DNA from 4 places in the Kluyvera sp. CRP genome. Region 2 is predicted to be linked to each of the others. Evidence: predicted binding sites of a transcription regulator. Region 2 holds the regulator's gene; each other region holds the start of a gene.

Region 1 (5,385 bases), 1.0 Mb from region 2:
CCAGCAGCGGAGCAAAAGGTTTGCCCTTGTGCAGCTCAGGGTTAACCACTTTAACTACGTGGCGACGACCCGGAGATGTCGGTTTACATTTAACAACTGCCATTGTATTACTCCTCCGACTTACTCAGCGCCGCCGACGAAGTCCAGATTCTGGCCTTCCTTCAGGGTGACGTAAGCTTTTTTCCAGTCGCTACGACGACCGATACGCTGTCCGTGACGTTTAACTTTCCCTTTAACTACCAGGGTGTTAACGACTTCGACTTCGACTTCAAACAGTTTCTGCACAGCAGCTTTGATTTCTGCTTTGGTCGCGTCTTTAGCAACTTTGAGAACGATGGTATTGGTTTTTTCCATCGCGGTAGACGCTTTTTCAGAAACGTGCGGTGCGCGCAGCACCTTCAGCAGACGTTCTTCACGAATCATGCCAGCATCTCCTCAACTTGCTTAACAGCATCAGCAGTCATTACGACTTTGTCGAAGGCGATCAGGCTAACCGGGTCGATACCAGTTGCATCGCGTACGTCAACCTTGTGCAGGTTGCGCGCAGCCAGGAACAGGTTTTCGTCCAGCTCACCGGTGATGATCAGCACATCTTCCAGAGCCATGTCTTTCAGTTTCTGTGCCAGCAGCTTAGTTTTAGGCGCTTCTACAGAGAACTTCTCGACAACGATCAGACGATCCTGACGTACCAGTTCGGACAGGATGCTTTTCAGCGCGCCGCGGTACATCTTCTTGTTAACTTTTTGACTGTGGTCCTGCGGGCGAGCAGCGAAGGTCACGCCACCGGAACGCCAGATCGGGCTCTTGATAGAACCTGAACGCGCACGGCCGGTACCTTTCTGGCGCCACGGCTTTTTGCCTGAACCAGTTACTTCAGCACGAGTCTTCTGAGCACGAGTACCCTGACGAGCACCAGCTGCATAAGCAACAACAACCTGGTGAACCAGCGCTTCGTTGAAATCACGACCGAAGGTAGTTTCGGAAACAGTCAGCGCGCTCTGCGCGTCTTTCAATACTAATTCCATTGCTATCCCCTTACGCCTTCACAGCTGGTTTAACGATCAGGTCGCAACCGGTCGCACCCGGAACACCACCTTTAACCAGCAGCAGGTTGCGCTCAGCGTCAACACGTACTACGTCCAGGCTCTGAACAGTAACGCGTTCGTTGCCCAGCTGACCTGCCATTTTCTTGCCTTTGAACACTTTGCCCGGAGTCTGGTTCTGACCGATAGAACCCGGAACGCGGTGAGACAAGGAGTTACCGTGAGTAGCGTCCTGGGTACGGAAGTTCCAGCGCTTAACGGTACCAGCGAAACCTTTACCTTTAGAGGTACCGGTTACGTCAACTTTTTTAACGTCAGCAAACAGTTCAACGCTGATGCTCTGACCTACGGTGTATTCTTCACCATCAGCCAGACGGAATTCCCACAGGCCGCGGCCAGCTTCTACGCCAGCTTTAGCAAAGTGGCCAGCTTCCGGCTTAGTTACACGGTTAGCTTTTTTAGCACCAGTGGTAACCTGAACAGCGCGATAGCCATCGTTAGCCAGATCTTTGATCTGAGTAACGCGGTTTGCTTCAACTTCGATAACGGTTACTGGGATAGATACGCCATCTTCAGTGAAGATGCGGGTCATACCCACTTTTTTACCGACTAAACCAATCATTGTATCAACCTCTCAATCGCTCGATGACCTGATTAACCCAGGCTGATCTGCACGTCTACACCGGCAGCCAGGTCCAGACGCATCAGAGCATCAACGGTTTTTTCAGTTGGCTCAACGATGTCAACCAGACGCTTGTGAGTACGGATCTCGTACTGATCACGCGCGTCTTTGTTAACGTGCGGAGAGATCAGAACGGTGAAACGCTCTTTGCGGGTCGGCAGCGGGATCGGACCACGGACTTGCGCACCAGTGCGCTTAGCAGTCTCGACGATTTCCGCGGTTGATTGATCGATCAGACGATGATCAAACGCTTTCAGGCGGATACGGATTCTTTGGTTCTGCATGAGACCAGAGCTCCAATTATTTTATAGACGAAATAGTTACTCCTCAAACCCATTACGATTGATGGGAGAGTGTAACCGTTCTTACAGAGTTCCCCAATTGGGAACATTGTCTGGTATCGCTTACGCAGTACCTGGTTCAGATTGAACCGCCTGTCAATATTAGACAAGCCCGCGCATTATACACAAATACCCATGTGAAGCAAGCCGTGTTTATAAATTAATCACCATATCCTGCAGCGCGCTACGCAAAACGATGTGCAAACCTACAAGCTCGCCTCTTTGTCCGGATGACGCCTCGCAGTCAAAGAGATTCCCTTTTGCCAACCTCCCCCCTCCCTTTGCACACTGCATCCACTTTTCCAAACCGGACTTATAATGATGACACTTTTCGATCTACCCTTCTTTATTCTTTATACGCTGCTCAGCGGCGCCCTGTGCTGGCATGACGCCCATACCGGTCTGCTGCCAAACCGCCTGACCTGCCCTTTACTGTGGACTGGGGTGCTATTCCAGCTCAGTCTGCATCCGGCGGCTCTCAGCGATGCGCTTTGGGGGGTGTTTGCCGGCTACGGCATTATGAGCATGTTTTACTGGGGATACAGAGCAATACGCAGGTGTGAGGGCTTAGGGTACGGGGATGTAAAATATCTTGCGGCCCTGGGGGCGTGGCACGGGTGGCAATCATTACCGGTACTGCTTGTTACAGCCTGCGCAATGGCCGGCACTTACATCCTGAGTCAGGCCATCTGGAGACGGTCAGCACAGACAATAAAAAACCCGCTGCCGTTCGGTCCATTTCTGGGGGCTGCGGGTTTTATTATCGCCGGCCTGGCGGCGATTAATCTTCAACTTTAATTTGCGACTGCAGATAATTCTGTAGGCCAATTTTGCCAATCAGATCCAGCTCCGTCTCCAGCCAGTCGATATGGTGCTCTTCTTCGGTGAGTATCTCGATCAACATATCGCGGCTCACGTAGTCATGGACGCTATCGGCGTAGGCAATGGCTTCACGCAAATCTTTTGCGCCGTCCAGTTCCAGTTTTAAGTCAGATTGCAGCATTTCTTCGACATCTTCGCCGATATGCAGCTTGCCAAGATCCTGAAGATTGGGGATCCCTTCAAGAAACAAAATACGCTCGATGTACTTATCAGCGTGTTTCATTTCATCGATGGATTCGTGATATTCAATATCGTTGAGGCGCATCAGGCCCCAGTTTTTGAACATTCTCGCATGGAGAAAGTATTGATTGATTGCGACAAGCTCATTTCCCAATAATTTATTGAGATAATTTATAATCTTAACATCACCTTTCATTATATAGACCCTCCGCTTCCACTTATTGAAGCGTAGAACGGCCTACGGGGATGTCAAAAAAGAAATCCGGCTTCAGGCAATCTCTTTGAACTCTGGCATTTGCATTAATTCGTCTTCCATCACCTCTCGGGCTGCACGAACACACTTACCACATTGATTTCCAATAGGAATACATTTTCTCAATTGCTGGAAAGACTGCGGATGAAACTGGCGTACTGCCTGGCGAATTTTTTTATCGCTGACGCCATTACACAAACAAACGTACATACCCACTCCCGTTCAATTTCTGAACAAAGTGTAAGTGAGAATAATTATGATTACAATACCGGAACGAAAAACAACGAGGAAATACACGAACAAATCGTGCGCAATACAGGCGGAATAAAACCATAAAAAGCAAAAAGGGCGCCGAAGCGCCCTTTTTAAGCTCAAAGCTAATTAATAAATAATTAGCTCATTACTTTAGCAACAACGCCCGCGCCAACGGTACGGCCGCCTTCACGGATTGCGAAACGCAGACCGTCGTCCATCGCGATCGGGTGGATCAGGGTAACAACCATTTTGATGTTGTCGCCCGGCATTACCATCTCTACGCCTTCCGGCAGTTCGATGGTACCAGTCACGTCAGTAGTACGGAAGTAGAACTGCGGACGGTAGCCTTTGAAGAACGGAGTATGACGGCCGCCTTCGTCTTTGGACAGGATGTACACTTCAGATTCGAACTTGGTGTGCGGCTTGATAGAACCCGGCTTAGCCAGTACCTGACCACGTTCGATTTCTTCACGTTTGATACCACGCAGCAGAACGCCAACGTTCTCACCAGCACGGCCTTCGTCCAGCAGTTTGCGGAACATTTCAACGCCAGTACAGGTAGACTTAGCAGTCTCTTTGATACCAACGATTTCAACTTCTTCGCCAACTTTGATGATACCGCGCTCTACACGACCGGTAACAACGGTACCACGACCGGAGATGGAGAATACGTCTTCGATCGGCAGCAGGAACGGCTTGTCAATCGCACGCTCTGGTTCTGGGATGTAAGAATCCAGGAAGCCAGCCAGTTCGATGATTTTCGCTTCCCACTCTGCTTCGCCTTCCAGCGCTTTCAGAGCAGAACCACGAACGATCGGAGTGTCGTCGCCCGGGAAATCGTACTGGGACAGAAGTTCACGAACTTCCATTTCAACCAGTTCCAGCAGCTCTTCGTCATCAACCATGTCGCATTTGTTCAGGAACACGATGATGTACGGAACGCCTACCTGACGACCCAGCAGGATGTGCTCACGAGTCTGCGGCATCGGGCCGTCAGTCGCAGCAACAACCAAGATCGCGCCGTCCATCTGAGCAGCACCGGTGATCATGTTTTTAACATAGTCGGCGTGCCCCGGGCAGTCTACGTGTGCGTAGTGGCGGGTCGGGGTGTCATATTCAACGTGGGAAGTGTTGATGGTGATACCACGAGCTTTTTCTTCCGGAGCGTTATCGATCTGGTCGAAAGCACGAGCAGCACCGCCGTAGGTTTTAGCCAGTACGGTGGTGATTGCAGCGGTCAGGGTAGTTTTACCGTGGTCAACGTGGCCGATGGTGCCGACGTTAACGTGCGGTTTTGTACGTTCAAATTTTTCTTTAGACACGGCTATATTCCTTACTATAGTGCTCTCCCCTTTGGAGAGAGCACGGGACTTAGGTTTTAATCCTGTGGATTATTTACCACGGGCTTCAATAACGGCCTGAGCAACGTTGTTCGGCGCATCGTCGTACTTCAGGAACTCCATGGAGTAAGAAGCACGGCCTTTGGTCAGTGAACGCAGCTGAGTCGCATAACCGAACATTTCGGACAGCGGAACTTCAGCGTGGATCACAACGCCAGTCACGTTGGATTCCTGACCTTTGAGCATACCACGACGGCGGCTCAAGTCACCGATAACGTCACCAGTGTTCTCTTCCGGAGTCTCTACTTCAACCTTCATGATCGGCTCAAGCAGAACTGGTTTCGCTTTCTTAAAGCCATCTTTGAAGGCGATAGAAGCGGCCAGTTTAAACGCCAGTTCAGAGGAGTCA
Region 2 (5,385 bases):
AAACCAAATATGTGCGCTTTGTCATAATCCTGCACTCTTGTTGCGGAAAAGGATTGATAATTCGCGTCGCGAAAAATAGTCTATCAATGTACTGAAACACCTTTTTTCCAGAAGTTCATTTTTTAGCGTTTTATTTTTTTGCTTCTGCTTTGCAGCGGCATTTTTAAAAGTCAAAGAGGATATAACTATGCGTACGTTTAGTGGCAAACGTAGTACGCTGGCGCTGGCTATCGCCGGTGTGACAGCAATGTCAGGCTTTGTGATGACTCCGGAAGCGAAGGCAGAAGGGTTCATTGATGATTCAACATTAACCGGCGGCATCTACTACTGGCAGCGTGAGCGTGACCGTAAAGATGTGACCGACCACGACAAATATAAAACCAACCTTTCTCACTCCACCTGGAACGCCAACCTCGACTTCCAGTCGGGTTATGCGGCTGACATGTTCGGTATTGATATTGCTGCTTTTACCGCGATTGAAATGGCGGAAAGTAGCGAAAGCGGTCACCCGAACGAAATTGCATTCTCGTCAAAAAATAAAGGCTATAGCGAAGATTACAGCGGCGATAAGAGCGGTATCAGCCTGTATAAAGCGGCAGCTAAATTTAAACTTGGCCCAACCTGGGCGCGTGCGGGTTACATTCAACCAACCGGTCAAACCCTGCTGGCACCGCACTGGAGCTTTATGCCGGGTACTTACCAGGGCGCTGAAGCCGGGGCAAACTTTGACTACGGCGACAATGGCGCGCTGAGCTTCTCCTACATGTGGACCAATGAGTATAAGGCGCCATGGCATCTGGAGATGGATAACTTCTATCAGAATGATAAGAAGACCAAAGTTGATTACCTGCACTCTATTGGTGCGAAATACGATTTTAAAAATGACCTGGTGCTGGAAGCGGCATTCGGTCAGGCGGAAGGTTATGTCGACCAGTACTTCGCCAAAGCAAGCTACAAATTTGATATCCCTGGCGGCCCGCTGACCACCAGCTACCAGTTCTACGGTACCCGTGACAAAGTGAGCGATCACGGCGTGAACGACATTTACGACGGCACCGCGTGGCTGCAGGCGTTAACATTTGGCTATAAGCTGAACGAAGTGTTCGACTTCCGTCTGGAAGGGACCTGGGTTAAGGCTGACGGTCAGCAGGGCTACTTCCTGCAGCGTATGACCCCGACCTACGCGTCATCTAACGGTCGTCTGGATATCTGGTGGGATAACCGCTCTGACTTCAACGCCAACGGCGAAAAAGCGGTCTTCTTCGGTGGTATGTATGACCTGAAGAACTGGAATCTTCCTGGCTGGGCAGTGGGTGCATCCTACGTCTATGCATGGGATGCGAAACCAGCGACCTGGCAGATGAACCCGGATGCCTACTACAACAAAAACAATACGATCAGAGAATCTGCATACAGCCTGGATGCCATGTATACCGTACAGGAAGGCCGCGCGAAGGGTACCCTCTTCAAACTGCACTTCACTCAGTACGACAACCACTCCGACATCCCAAGCTGGGGCGGTGGTTACGGCAACATCTTCCAGGATGAGCGTGACGTGAAATTCATGGTTATCGCACCGTTCACTATTTTCTGATGCATGATGCGGCAGGGGGAAGCCTCTGCCGCCGCTAAGAGGCTCATCGTATGAAAAAACTGATTATTGTTGCCCTGATGGCCGCTGGCCTTACCGCTTGCGCTCAGCCATCCACGCCGAAAGAAGACAGTAAGCTGAAGGATGCCTACAGCGCGTGCATTAACACCGCTGAAGGCAATCCGGACAAAATCCAGGCCTGCCAGAGCGTGCTGAACGTGCTGAAAAAAGAGAAACAGCATGAACAGTTTGCTAATCAGGAATCCGTACGCGTGCTGGATTACCAGCAGTGTATTCAGGCAACCCGTACCGGTAACGACCAGGCCGTAAAAGCCAAATGCGATAAGATGTGGCAGGAAATTCGCAGCAATAACACCGTGAAGCCATAAGATAAGGCGAATGCTAATAACTGAAAAAACCGCTGCTTGCAGCGGTTTTTTTATGGCTGAATGCGAACGAAGGGCAAAAAAAAACCAACGCATGGCGCTGGCTTTTTAACGAGGGGGGAAGTTACTTCTCTACACCATCGTGAGCATGTTCATCTTCACGGCAGTCGCCTTCAGCGCAGTGGCCATAAAGATAAAGGCTGTGGTTGGTCAGACGAATTCCGTGTTTGGCGGCAATTTCACGCTGGCGAGCTTCGATAGATTCGTCGCTGAACTCGATCACTTTGCCACAGTCGAGGCAAATAAGGTGATCGTGGTGATGCTGCTGGGTCAGTTCGAAAACGGATTTGCCGCCTTCAAAATTATGACGGGTCACGATGCCCGCGTCATCAAACTGGTTCAGGACACGATAAACCGTGGCCAGGCCAATTTCTTCACCCATGTCGATCAGGCGTTTGTATAAGTCTTCCGCGCTGACATGGTGGTTATCCGGTTCCTGAAGAACTTCCAGAATCTTTAACCGTGGAAGTGTGACTTTCAGGCCAGCCTTCTTTAATGCGGTATTATTGTCAGTCATGCGGAATCTGTCCTGTTGCTAAACGATTAACTTCCATCAGCGAAAGTATCACAGAGAATTCACCCGTTTTAATGCGTCTCATTATAGAATGACCCTGGATAAATGAAAACAGCAAGGCTTGGGTAAACTAAGCTTTCAAAAACGAGGCGTCACCGACAAACAGAGCGATGAACCTACGCTAAATCAGAAGATATTGTACAGGTATGCGCTGAAAAGTTAAAAAAATGTAGCTATTATTTTGATTGCTTTTACCTATTAATGAGGCGCGATTTGTTATCGCGCCTCAATATCATCAGGCGTTTTTGATTTCGTCGAGGTGCAGCTCTTCAGCAACCTGCTTAACCCATTTTTCAACGCGTTCAGCGGTCAGCTCCGGCTGGCGGTCTTCGTCAATCGCCAGACCCACGAAGTGGTCGTCATCGGCCAGGCCTTTCGACGCTTCGAAGTGGTAGCCTGCGGTTGGCCAGTGACCAACGATGGTCGCGCCGTTTGGCTCGATGATGTCGCGAATCGTACCCAGCGCATCGCAGAAGTACTCCGCGTAGTCTTCCTGATCGCCACAGCCGAAGAGGGCGACCAGCTTACCGTTGAAGTCAACTTCTTCCAGAGACGGGAAGAAATCGTCCCAGTCGCACTGTGCTTCACCGTAGTACCAGGTTGGGATACCCAGCAGCAGGATATCGTAGCCTGCCAGGTCTTCTTTGCTGCTCTTGGCAATGTCGTGAACGTCAGCGACATCTTTACCAAGCTGTTTTTGAATCATTTTTGCGATATTTTCGGTGTTCCCGGTGTCGCTACCGAAGAAGATGCCAACGATTGCCATGAGTAAAATAACCTCTTGAAACTTAATGATATGGTGGTGGCTTATTGCCCACAGATAAGGGCAATCATAGCAGAACAGAGAAGCGGGCGGAAACAGCTATCGTGCCGTACTGCACACTCTGCTACATGAAAGTGCGTTCTGGGGGGATATTTCAGACTTTCCCTTGTCCGTGCAGCAGCGCCAGTTGGCTCATCAGCATCTCTTCGATGAGTTCGCTGCGGCTCATGTCACGGGCTGCCGCCAGCTCGTTGAGCGCATCAACGGCGTCGCTGTTTAGCTTTAACTCGACGCGCTTAAGCCCACGAACTTTGTCGCGTTTGAGCTGATTGCGCTTATTAATGCGGAGCTGTTCGTCACGCGAAAGCGGATTGGTTTTGGGTCTTCCCGGCCGACGCTCATTTGCGAACAAATCTAATGTCGTACGGTCCGTTTGTTCTTTTGCCATGGTTCTGAGTGACTTCGGGGAAACAAGCTACCGGACGGTGCCCGGTGCAGACAGCGCGCAATCATACAACAGTGGAACCCGCACGCCAACGACCACGGCCATTCTGGCGCGCGGTCGATGCATTTTTAATCACTCAGCGAGGTAACGGCGAATGGCGCGCAGCACGGCGTCCGGTTTTTCGGCGTGAACCCAGTGACCCGCCCCGGCAATCACGTGCGCTTTCGCCTGCGGGAACTGCGCCAGCAGATCGTCACGATAGGCTTCGGTGATATACGGTGAATTGCCGCCGGGAATAAACAGCGCAGGGTGTTCCCAGGCCGGAATGGTTTCCCAGCCGACGATATGGGGATATTGCTCCCACAGCACCGGCACGTTAAAGCGCCAGGCACCGTCAACAAACGACTTCAGCAGAAACTGAATCACGCCTTCTTCATGCAGATACTCGCGCATCACCGTGGCTGCCTGCTGGCGCGTGGAGACGCCCGCGCTGGTGACGGCGTTAATGGCGGCAAAAATCTCATCATGACGACGCACGTGGTAATCCACCGGCGCAATGTCGATTGCCACCAGGCGGTCGATGCGCTCCGGGGCCAGCGCGGTCAGCGCCATCACCGCTTTTCCGCCCATTGAATGGCCGATGAATGTCGCTTTCTCAATCTGGTTGGCGTCGAGAGTATCGAGCAAATCCTGCGCCATGGCCGGATAGCTCATATCGTCGGAACGCGGCGACAGACCGTGGTTACGCATGTCGACCTGAATGACATCGTGATCGGCAAGCAGGTCGCGGGCGAGAATGCCGAGGTTATCCAGGCTGCCGAACAGACCGTGGACCAGGACGATGGGGGAATTATTGTGCAGGTTTTGTGCAGTTTGCGCTCGGAAATTCAATTTCATAGCAAAGTTCTTTTTTTCGCATTGTCGGGTTAGGGTATCATGTTGAACATTCTAACGCTCAGGGGCAAGTGAGGAACTCATCCGAATTTTGCCGTGCCCCTGGTTTGGCGCTACCCGCTGTTGGGTTTTGACTTTATAATCCCAATAAACTGTATTCAGAAAAATTATCGCACCGGATTAAGATGAAAACGATCGAAGTTGATGACGAGCTCTATCGCTATATTGCAGCCCACACTCTGCGCATTGGCGAGAGCGCGTCCGACATTTTACGGCGTATGCTGAAATTCTCCGCCGCTTCCCAGCCCGCAGCCGTCGCTGCCGCGCCGGTCGTCAAAGCAGAAACGGTTGCCGCTCCGGCGCCCGCTGCTGCCCCCGTTGCTGAGGTGAAAACGGTTAAATCCGCCAAAGATAAAGTCCGTGCCATGCGCGAACTGCTGCTCTCCGACGAGTATGCAGAGCAGAAGAAAGCGGTAAACCGCTTCATGCTGGTGCTGACCACGCTGTACTCTCTGGACAACAATGCGTTTGCTGAGGCAACCGAATCCCTTCATGGCCGTACCCGCGTCTACTTTGCTGCCGACGAGCAAACGCTGCTGAAAAACGGCAATCAGACGAAACCAAAACAGGTTCCGGATACGCCATACTGGGTCATTACCAATACCAATACGG
Region 3 (5,385 bases), 1.6 Mb from region 2:
TGCTCTTTCAGCACACGCTGTAGCAACCACAAACCCATAATGTTTTTCAGCACCCGATAGCGGCCTTCGGCACCGCCCTCGTTAGTGATATTCGCGCGCTGCGCTTGCTCGCTGGTGTAAGGCGTTTTGCTCTCAAAGCCCATTAGCGACCAGGTGCCGGAAGAGAGGTAGGCGGCATCATGGCTTGCCAGCGGCGATGCAATCACCGCGCTGGCGGTGTCATGGCTGGCGACGGCAATGACCGGAATATTGTTACCCTGTGGGCAAACCCAATGACCAATCACGTTACCTGGATGCGTCGGCGTGCCAAACCAGGAGGCCGGTGCGCCGGTCCAGTTGAGCAGGTCTTCGTCCCAGCTATCGCTGTTGATATTCACCAACTGCGTGGTTGTGGCGTTGGTGTACTCCCAGTTCATCTTGCCGGTCAGACGGTAACTGAAATAGTCCGGGATCAGCAGCGCGTGAGTCGCCTGAGCGACCAGTTCCGGCTGTTGTTCAACCAGCGCGCGCAGTTGATATAGCGTATTGAACGGCAGGAACTGAATGCCGCTGCGGCGGTAAATATTGCTTTTACCTAACTGTTCCATCGCCATGGCCATCACGCCGTCGGTGCGGCTGTCGCGATAGGCGACCGGCAGACCGACACGCTGGCCATTTTTATCCAGCAGCACGTAGTCAACGCCCCAGGTGTCAATACCGATGCTGTCGATACGGATGCCTTCATCGCACACCTTGTTAAGACCGGTGCGGATTTCTGCTTCCAGGCTGTCGATGTTCCAGGTATCAAAACCATCCTGCTGATGCAGGCTGTTCGTGAAACGGTGGATTTCGCGCAGTGAAAGCAAACGCGACCGGGCATCGTAGCGCGCCAGCATTACGCGTCCGCTTGAAGCGCCTAAATCGACGGCCACACAATGGCGAAAAGTCATGGCAAAAGTCCTTCTGAGAGTCATTACCGCTCAGTCTAAAAAAAGGACACCGCCACTACCTTCTCGTTACTGACAGACGCTATTGGGCGCTGGCAAGAAAGCAAAGATGAACGTGAGAGAGTTCACAAATTCCTGCGATCATGCCGCTTTCAGGGGGTGTGATACTGACCGCATTTCCCGAACTTTCCGGCTGTTTCTTGAAAAAACGACCGGGTTTGCGCGCTTTGCTGTCAAAACGTCAAGGTGAGAATCCTCAGCGGATATTACTATCCTGATAACATTTCTCATCTGGTGGGCGTTGTTATGACCGTATTACACAGCGTGGATTTCTTCTCTTCCGGTAAGTTGCCTGTTGCGATCGAACCTCGACTTCCTCAGGCGGCTTTTCCTGAGCATCATCATGATTTTAATGAGATTGTTATTGTTGAGCACGGCACGGGTATTCATGTGTTCAATGGTCAGCCGCATACCATTTGTGGTGGCACCGTTTGCTTCGTACGCGACGTCGATCGCCATCTGTATGAACATACCGACAATCTCTGTCTGACCAACGTGTTATATCGTGCCCCGGATGCTTTCCAGTTCTTGTCAGGTCTGAACAAACTGCTGCCGCAGGAACTCGATGGCCACTATCCTTCCCACTGGCGTGTTAACCAGAGTACGTTACAGCAGGTGCGAGCGATTGTGGGTCAGATGGAAGAAGCCAATGACAGTACAGATATGATGTCGCTGGCCAACCGAGAAATTCTGTTTATGCAACTGCTGGTCTTGTTACGTAAAGGCAGTCAGGTGCAAGGCGCTATCGATAACGATGCCCGACTAAACCAGTTGATGGCGTGGCTGGAAGATCACTTTGCTGAGGACGTATGTTGGGAAGGGTTGGCCGAGCAGTTCTCGCTATCGCTACGTACGCTGCACCGCCAGTTGAAGCACTGTACCGGCCTGACGCCGCAGCGTTATCTGAACCGTCTGCGGCTGATTAAAGCGCGGCACCTGCTGCGCCACAGCGATGAAAGCGTGACCGATATTGCTTACCACTGCGGGTTTGGTGACAGTAACCACTTCTCCACGCTGTTCCGTCGCGAATTTAACTGGTCGCCGCGCGATATCCGCCAGGGCCGGGATACGCTGCTTCAGTAACGCGAAGGCAATCACCGTTTTTTACCGCAAAACGGCTAATAATAGTGAGTTGTTAGTCGTTGAGGTATCAGCGTGTCAGGCCAGTTAATCCTTCGAAAAGACGAGTTTTTCGCCAGTTCCGCGCAGGCCGTCGCGGTGGCGGATCGTTATCCGCAAAACGTTTTTGCTGAGCATACCCACGAATTTTGCGAGCTGGTGCTGGTCTGGCGCGGCAACGGCCTGCATATCCTCAATGACCGTCCCTACCGTATTACCCGTGGCGATCTGTTCTATATTCGTGCCGAAGATAAACACTCCTACGCTTCGGTTAACGATTTGGTTTTGCAGAATATTATCTATTGCCCCGAACGCCTGAAGCTTAATCTTGACTGGGTCAGCCATATTCCTGGATTGCGCGGTTCGCCCTGGGTGCCGCACTGGCGCATTGGCAGTACCGGAATGACACAGGCGCGGCAGATTATGACCCAGCTGGAGCACGAGAGCCGCAAAGAAGACGCGCTGGCAAACCAGATGTCTGAACTGCTGTTTGCCCAACTGGTGGTGTGCCTGAAGCGCTATCGTTACGCGACGGATAATCTGGCGGCAACGCAAAGCGAAGCGTTGCTGGATAAACTGCTCACCGCGCTGGCGGGCAGCCTGAACCGGCCTTTCGTATTGGATTCCTTCTGTGCGCAGCAGGGATGTAGCGAGCGAGCGCTACGCCAGCAGTTCCGCAGCCAGACCGGCATGACCGTAAACCATTACCTGCGCCAGCTGCGCATTTGCCATGCGCAGTACCTGTTGCAACACACTGAGCTGCTGATTGGTGAAGTGGCGATGCGCTGTGGGTTTGAGGACAGCAACTACTTTTCCGTGGTGTTCAACCGCGAGATTGGCATGACGCCGGGGCAGTGGCGTCAGCGCAGTCGTATCCCAGTCAATTAACCTGAATGCCGCGTGTTATCAGGGGCATAACAAATTGTTATAACCTTATAAAAACTACGGCATTGATAATCATTTTCAATATCATTTAATTAACTATAATGAACCAACTGATTACGCGGCGTTTACAGGTTTGCCGCCCGACAATAATGGAGATGATTATGAGCTATACCCTGCCGTCACTGCCTTATGCGTACGATGCCCTGGAACCGCACTTCGACAAACAGACGATGGAAATCCATCACAGCAAACACCACCAGGCTTACGTGAACAACGCTAACGCAGCGCTGGAGAGCCTGCCGGAGTTCGCTTCTCTGTCTGCTGAAGAACTGATCGCGAAACTGGATCAGCTGCCGGCGGATAAGAAAACCGTTCTGCGTAACAACGCCGGCGGCCACGCTAACCACAGCTTCTTCTGGAAAGGCCTGAAAAAAGGCACCACCCTGCAGGGTGATCTGAAAGCGGCTATCGAGCGTGACTTCGGTTCCGTTGACAACTTCAAAGCTGAATTCGAAAAAGCAGCAGCAACCCGTTTCGGCTCCGGCTGGGCGTGGCTGGTGCTGAAAGGCGACAAACTGGCTGTGGTTTCTACCGCTAACCAGGATTCCCCGCTGATGGGTGAAGCCATTTCCGGCGCTTCCGGCTTCCCGATCGTGGGCCTGGACGTTTGGGAACACGCTTACTACCTGAAATTCCAGAACCGCCGCCCGGACTACATCAAAGAGTTCTGGAACGTGGTGAACTGGGACGAAGCAGCAGCGCGTTTCGCCGCTAAAAAATAATTTGCATTGCACGTCTGTAGAAGCGAGTCTGATGACTCGCTTTTTTTGTATCCGCGTAAGGAGCAGCAGATGCATTATCCGGTTGACGTGTTTATTGGCAAAATTCGTGACTATGACGGCAGCCGCCCGAGTGCTATCGCCAAGGTGCAAATCGACGGCGAGCTGGAACTGACCGAGCTGGGACTGCTTGGCGATGAGCAGGCCGAAAAGAAAATCCACGGCGGCCCCGACCGCGCGCTGTGCCACTATCCCCGCGAACACTATGCCGAGCTGATTCGTGAATTCCCCGAACAGGCCGAGCTGTTCTGCGCCCCCGCTTTTGGTGAAAATCTTTCGACGGAAGGCATGACCGAACACAACGTGTTTATCGGCGATATTTATCGCTGGGGTGAGACGTTGATTCAGGTCACCCAGCCGCGTTCTCCGTGTTTTAAGCTCAATTTCCACTTTGCTATCAGCGATATGGCTTCTCAGATGCAGCGCAGCGGCAAGGTGGGCTGGTTGTATCGGGTGATTGCGCCGGGTAAGGTTTCCACTGACGCTCCGCTGGAGCTGGTGTCGCGCCTGAGCGATGTTTCGGTGTATGACGCTGCCGCCATTGCCTGGCATATGCCGTTCGATGACGACCAGTATCACCGCCTGCTGAGCGCAGCCGGGCTGTCCATCAGCTGGAGCAGAACCATGCAGAAGCGTCGTCTGAGCGGCAAGATTGAAGATAACAGCCGAAGATTGTGCGGCAAGTAGGCCTGATAAGCGCAGCGCCATCAGGCGGTCAAACGCCCATGGCCCAAAAAAATCGGCCTGCATTCGCAGGCCGATGGTTTCTAGGTTCGCTTGTACAGCGGTAACCACAGCGTCAGGCGCAAGCCGCCGAGCGGGCTGTCATCAGCCTTCACCCAGCCGCGGTGCTGCTGCATGGCGCTTTCAACAATCGCCAGCCCCAGTCCCGTACCGCCAGACTCACGGTCGCGCGCTTCATCGGTACGGTAAAACGGGCGGAAAATCTGCTCGCGATCTTCCGGGCTTACGCCTGGGCCATCGTCGTCCACGTGAACGGTAACGCCGTCTTTATCCACCGAGAAGCTCACGGCGATTTTCGTGTGCGAGTAGCGCAGCGCGTTACGGACGATGTTCTCCAGCGCGCTTTCCAGCGCGTTCGGGTTGCCGTACAGCGGCCACGGCCCCGGCGGATAGTCAACGTTGAACGTTTTACCCATCTGCTCGGCTTCGAACGCGGCGTTATCCAGCACCTCGCCCCACAGCTGATTCGCCTTCAGCGTCTCGCTCACCAGTGCGCTTTTCTGCTGATTTCGCGACATCACTAACATGTCGTTGATCATGCTATCCAGACGTTGCGCTTCTGTCTCAATACGCTCCAGCTCTTTGCTTTCACCGCTGCGGCGACGTAGCAGCGCCGTGCCCAGTTGCAGACGCGTTAACGGCGTGCGCAGCTCGTGGGAGATATCGGAAAGCAGACGCTGCTGGGAGGTCATCATCCGTTCCAGCGCCATCACCATCTGGTTAAAGCTGGCCCCTGCCGCCAGAAACTCCTGCGGCCCGGATTCCAGTTCGGGATGCTGGCGCAGGTTGCCCTGAGCGACTTCATCCGCGGC
Region 4 (5,385 bases), 810 kb from region 2:
TCACCACCGGAGAAACCCACGTTGACCGAGCGGGTCAGCAAATCCGCTGGCATCTTCAGTAAGTTGATCTTCTCTTCCATCAGATCCTGAAAGTCGAAGCGATCCAGCGGCTCCTGGCCACGATGAGCACGTACTGCGTTGAGTGCGGTTTGCAGGAAGAACTGGTTGCTCACGCCGGGGATCTCAACCGGATACTGGAAGGCCATAAAAATGCCTTCGCCAGCGCGTTCTTCTGGCGAGAGCGCCAGCAGATCGTGCCCCTTAAAGGTCACAGATCCTCCCGTTACGCTGTAGTCTTCTCGGCCCGCCAGCGTCGCGGAGAGCGTACTTTTCCCGGAGCCATTCGGCCCCATAATGGCGTGCACCTCGCCCGGGCGCACGTTCAGGCTCACGCCACGCAGGATCTCTTTTTCATCAACGGAGACCTGTAATTCATTGATATTCAACATATCGTTTCCCTTAATCCTTAACCGACGCTGTGTTCAAGGCTGATAGCCAGCAGTTTTTGCGCTTCCACGGCGAACTCCAGCGGCAGTTCCGAGAAAACATCCTTACAAAATCCATTGACGATCATTGAGATAGCATCATCTTCGCTAATCCCGCGCTGCAAACAGTAAAACAGCTGATCTTCGCCAATACGTGACGTGGTGGCCTCGTGCTCCAGCTGCGCGCTGTTATTACGGCACTCCACGTAGGGGAAAGTATGCGCGCCACAGTCAGGGCCAATCAGCATCGAATCGCACTGGGTGTAGTTACGGGCGTTGGTCGCCGTCGGCATGATTTTGACCAGACCGCGATAGCTGTTCTGGCTGTGCCCGGCGGAGATCCCCTTCGAAATAATGGTCGATTTGGTATTTTTGCCAATGTGAATCATCTTGGTGCCGGTATCGGCCTGCTGATGGCCGCTGGTCAGCGCCACCGAGAAGAACTCGCCGACCGAGTTATCGCCGCGCAGAATGCAGCTGGGGTATTTCCAGGTGATCGCCGAGCCCGTTTCCGACTGTGTCCAGGACATCTTGCTGTTTTCGCCTTCGCACAGCGCGCGCTTGGTCACGAAGTTCAGGATCCCGCCGCTATTGTTATCGCCGGGGAACCAGTTCTGCACGGTGGAATATTTCACTTCCGCGTCTTTATGAATGATCACCTCCACCACCGCCGCGTGCAGCTGATAGCTGTCGCGTACCGGGGCCGAGCAGCCTTCAATGTAGCTGACATAGCTGCCTTCATCGGCAATCAGAATGGTGCGTTCAAACTGGCCGGTTTTCTCCGCGTTGATGCGGAAATAGGTCGACAGTTCCATCGGGCAGCGCACGCCTTTGGGGATATAAATAAAGGTACCGTCCGACGCCACCGCGGCGTTCAGCGCGGCGAAGAAGTTGTCATTTTCCGGCACCACCGTGCCGAGATAACGTTTGACCAGCTCGGGATGTTCGTGAATCGCTTCACCGAACGAGCAAAAGATAATGCCCTGCTCCGAGAGCTTTTCCCGGTAGGTCGTCGCGACCGAGACAGAATCAAAAATCGCGTCAACCGCGACCTCTTTCCCCTCACGCACCGGCACGCCCAGTTGGTTAAACGCGGCCTCCACCTCATCGGTTAAAAAGCTGCTGGTCCCGGTCTGCTGCTGCGCGCCGGGTTCAGAGGCGCAGCTATCGTCGCAGTTCCCGCAGGACGGCGCAGAGTAATAGCTGTAATCCTGGTAATTCAGCGAATCGTATTTCGCTTTTAGCCAGTGCGGTTCTTCCATCAAAAGCCAGGCGCGGTAAGCCTTCAGGCGAAATTCCAGCATCCATTCCGGTTCGTTGCGCCTGGCAGAAATCGCCCGCACCACCTCTTCGTTGATGCCTTTCGCCAACTCATCGGTTTCCAGCTGGGTGAAGAACCCTTCTTTATAGTTCAGCGGGCCACCGGCCCAGGTCTGGACATCGTCAGTTGCGTCAGTATTACGCGTCATCATGTACCGCCTATACTCCGAAGCTTTCGCCGCAGCCACATTCGTTCTGCGCCTTCGGATTATGATATTTGAACAGCTGATTCAAACCTTCGCGCACGTAATCCACTTCCGTGCCGTCAATAAACGGCATTGCGCGTAAAGGCACCCACAGCTTCGCGCCGTCGGATTCAAACAACAGATCGTCTTTATCCGGCTCGCTTACCGCGTCCAGCACGTAGCCAAAGCCCGCGCAACCGGTCTGCTTCACCCCTAAACGCACGCCCTGAATCGTTGGCTGCTGTTTGACCAGCTCACGAATATGCGCCGCGGCCGACGGCGTCAGCGTAATGCCACGCCAGGTCACATCGTTGGGATCGAAGGTTCCTGAATGTAAATCCATAGGTCTACCTCATCAGTGGAGCCACAAAGGGTTAACGTTATGTTAGTGATAATGATTATCACTTCAACCCGCGCCGCGTGGGGATATTCCACGCGGCCCCCTTTCCTCAGGCCTTTTTATAAGCATAGACCCTGTCGTCACGCGTGAGTGGGATAGCGAATTTTTTATAATGAATTGAAAAATAATGTATTTATGATGGATGCCGGGCAAAAAATGAAGGAGCGCTAAAGATGCATAGCCAATACCTATTTATTTAATCGGTTTTGGCGTGTTCTGTGAATCAAGGGGTTAGAGGATTATCAATGAGTTATGGGGTTGTTCTCGAACTAAAATCAGGGCCAGACTTTCAGTTCTGGCACACCATGTTGCACTGGTCTGGTATGCCACTATGCAGAATTCACTCAGTTAACTTAGTACGTACAACCATTACCAGAGTAATTGGCATTAATTATTTTACTATTTACTGACTCAAAAATAATCGTACATGTATAATTTACTGTCCCACCTGCCCTGCCCCCAGTACTTGTTGTGTAGGCCGTATTACCCTGCACAACGGTGGTATAGTCAGGAGCTTTGCCTGGCCGATTTACATTGTAATTGGCTTGGTAAGAGAGAAATCTGTGACCATCAACATCATATGTTTTTTCAGGTGGGCCTAATTGCTGAACTAACTGCAAATCGCTCCAACCTATCGTACTTTTAAGCTCTGCATCTAGTTCAGCTTTCGTTGGACGTTTTCCTAATACAGACTCTGTGTATCCAGTCATAAAACTGTTCACTGCGCCCCCACATCCTGAAAGGATGGCGCTTACCAAAAATACGAATGTTAGATTCTTAATCATCTCATCACTTACTTTGTTCGGGTACATATGACAGCTGTTGAGCCGAGCACTTTATCATCCCACGGCCCCTTAGAATTCGTTTGATCTAGTTCCGTTGTCAAAAGTGAATAATAACCACCGCCCATAAATCTCAAATCTATAGTGGTTGTCAGCGAGGGATTCCCATGGTGCCCCTGCGCCTGGAGACGATCGGCGCTAAGCGCTGAAATTTCCGCATCAAAATCACCATTAATCACAACATGTTTGTTATCAACAACATGAACTGTCACTCCCGTTTGACATTCAAAATTCATAGGATGTTGTACATCAAAAGGAGCGTAATCGGCCATGACCATCATCGGAGATATCATAACAAGCCCAGCTAAAATGATTTTCATTTTTATAGAACCATCAGAAAGGAGACATAGGTTAGCATGGCTCTTTTTGTTAATAATTGCTCTATATCATCTGTTAGGCGTCATTATCTACTTGCAAAACTCAGCAGATTCGCCGGCGCTCGCGCCTTAGCAACGGTGTTGGCACTTTCAAAAAAACACCCGGCGTAGCAAGACATGAACAGAACGTAGACCCTTGTCGTAATGGCCATACTTCGAATTGACCACAGACTCCGCTTCATATTGAAGCACCGTAACCTTGCTCCAGCCGAGGTTGCTTATGTTGACTATCTCTATCTCCTCACGTTGATGCGAGAGCGGTATGCACGAAATTCAGCCTTTCGGGCAGATTTAACAACAACACATCGAGGATTTTCCGAAGCCTGAAAATGAAAAAAGCTGCCTCAGGCAGCTTCAGGGGATAAAAATAAGAAACGTTAAATAAGAAGGTTTAACCTTTATCGCTTAAAATACAGTTCCCCTTTTCGATCGGCGTTCTAACATCAGAACCTACTGTATCGTTAGTAATGCTGTAAGTTAATTTTTTAGCTTTCTTATTGAAAGTCATTGTCACCGCAGGCCCCGCTATCATCTTTGCAGCGTTCATATTGCCAAACACATAGATGTCTTCAAGCTGACCCTCATCGTTTGGAACAGAGCCGTTGAAATAGAGCTCAATACCGTAATGGTCACCCAGTCGGTCTTTCCAACTGGCATAGCGGTGCCATCCATCTTCTTTTTCTACATCCTGCCAGGTGACTATGGTGCTTTTTTTAGAATGCTCAGGGGCACATTTGAAAACGAATATCGTCGGTTGATTAGCGGCTTGTGCGGTGTTCATCAATAATAATGCAGCAAACCCAAATATAATTTTTTTCATGACATGACCTAAAGCAAAAAGGATATTGTACACATCCAGGCTGTAATGATCATTTACAGATATAAAAAAGTCCCACCGTAGCGGATTTTCCATTCACTCGTGGGTAAATCTGGGTCAGATTACAGGGGTTTTATCATTGAGATTCCGGCAGATAAAGCTCTGCTTCTATACCCCCCCCTACTGCGCCAGACATAAACAGCGTTCACAACACATCACAGAATAAAATCCATCTTGTGCCCTCGCCCTTCATATGATTTTATATGCAATGATAAGGCATAATAAATCAATAATGGGAGCGCCTGTATGTCCGTAGAATCGATCGCCCAAGCCCAGTTTGACGCATATAACGCTCATGACATTGAAGGGTTTATTTCTTGCTTTTCAGAGGAGTTTAAAGGTTACCGGATGCCTGCAGAATCGCCTTCAACAACAGGCAAAGCGTCTTTACGTGAGTTTTACCTGAATAATCGTTTTAACAATCCCGAACTAAGAGCAGAGCTTATTTCCCGAACAGTATTAGGTAATAAAGTGTTCGATCATGAGTTGATATACGGTTTGTCATCTACGCCCCTGGAGAGTGTGGCGGTTTTTGAAGTTAAAAATGAACTGATTACAACGGCATGGTTCTATTTTCCGTAACGAGAAAGTGCCCAGCTATTCTCAGTAATCATCAGATCGAAACGCATGCGACTAACCAATTGTTCCATCTTTTGATTTTGGAACCTTCTGGTCATGCTCATTTAACAACAGGAGAACACCATGCTCGAACTCCGCCCTAATTGCGAATGCTGCGGATCTGCCGCCGGAATCGCCAGAGGCGTACATTTGTTCGTTCGAATGCACCTTTTGCATTGATTGCGTTACTCAGCGGCTTGACGGTCATTGCCCCAACTGTGGTGGCGAGCTGGTGCGACGCCCAATACGTCCAGCGGCAGCCCTCTTACGACATCCCGCAT

Evidence for each region. The regulator Fur, encoded in region 2, represses iron uptake genes when iron is present. The targets are predictions, from matches to a motif close to ATAATAATGAGAACNACTATCAA.
Region 1: a site for Fur is predicted at 3,626-3,648, ahead of bfd (bacterioferritin-associated ferredoxin). Genes of this name have one in related genera too.
Region 3: a site for Fur is predicted at 3,056-3,078, ahead of sodA (superoxide dismutase [Mn]). Genes of this name have one in related genera too.
Region 4: a site for Fur is predicted at 2,373-2,395, ahead of sufA (Fe-S cluster assembly scaffold SufA). Genes of this name have one in related genera too.

Annotation. Positions count from the first base shown of each region.
Region 1 covers NZ_CP082841.1:1,586,913-1,592,297, reverse strand. Annotated here, with positions in the region: gene rplB (50S ribosomal protein L2) at 1-103, opposite strand, end outside; gene rplW (50S ribosomal protein L23) at 121-423, opposite strand; gene rplD (50S ribosomal protein L4) at 420-1,025, opposite strand; gene rplC (50S ribosomal protein L3) at 1,036-1,665, opposite strand; gene rpsJ (30S ribosomal protein S10) at 1,698-2,009, opposite strand; gene K7B04_RS07370 (A24 family peptidase) at 2,385-2,864, shown strand; gene bfr (bacterioferritin) at 2,848-3,324, opposite strand; gene bfd (bacterioferritin-associated ferredoxin) at 3,397-3,591, opposite strand; gene tuf (elongation factor Tu) at 3,774-4,958, opposite strand; gene fusA (elongation factor G) at 5,028-5,385, opposite strand, start outside.
Region 2 covers NZ_CP082841.1:2,623,609-2,628,993, forward strand. Annotated here, with positions in the region: gene chiP (chitoporin) at 188-1,594, shown strand; gene chiQ (ChiQ/YbfN family lipoprotein) at 1,645-1,980, shown strand; gene fur (ferric iron uptake transcriptional regulator) at 2,102-2,554, opposite strand; gene fldA (flavodoxin FldA) at 2,847-3,377, opposite strand; gene ybfE (LexA regulated protein) at 3,529-3,822, opposite strand; gene ybfF (esterase) at 3,952-4,716, opposite strand; gene seqA (replication initiation negative regulator SeqA) at 4,899-5,385, shown strand, end outside.
Region 3 covers NZ_CP082841.1:1,031,317-1,036,701, reverse strand. Annotated here, with positions in the region: gene rhaB (rhamnulokinase) at 1-929, opposite strand, end outside; gene rhaS (HTH-type transcriptional activator RhaS) at 1,233-2,069, shown strand; gene rhaR (HTH-type transcriptional activator RhaR) at 2,142-2,993, shown strand; gene sodA (superoxide dismutase [Mn]) at 3,152-3,772, shown strand; gene yiiM (6-hydroxyaminopurine reductase) at 3,779-4,516, shown strand; gene cpxA (envelope stress sensor histidine kinase CpxA) at 4,597-5,385, opposite strand, start outside.
Region 4 covers NZ_CP082841.1:3,432,249-3,437,633, reverse strand. Annotated here, with positions in the region: gene sufC (Fe-S cluster assembly ATPase SufC) at 1-449, opposite strand, end outside; gene sufB (Fe-S cluster assembly protein SufB) at 467-1,954, opposite strand; gene sufA (Fe-S cluster assembly scaffold SufA) at 1,965-2,333, opposite strand; gene K7B04_RS16240 (hypothetical protein) at 2,744-3,175, opposite strand; gene K7B04_RS16235 (hypothetical protein) at 3,184-3,552, opposite strand; gene K7B04_RS16230 (hypothetical protein) at 4,001-4,522, opposite strand; gene K7B04_RS16225 (nuclear transport factor 2 family protein) at 4,733-5,068, shown strand; partial or broken gene K7B04_RS16220 (DUF1272 domain-containing protein) at 5,189-5,385, shown strand, end outside.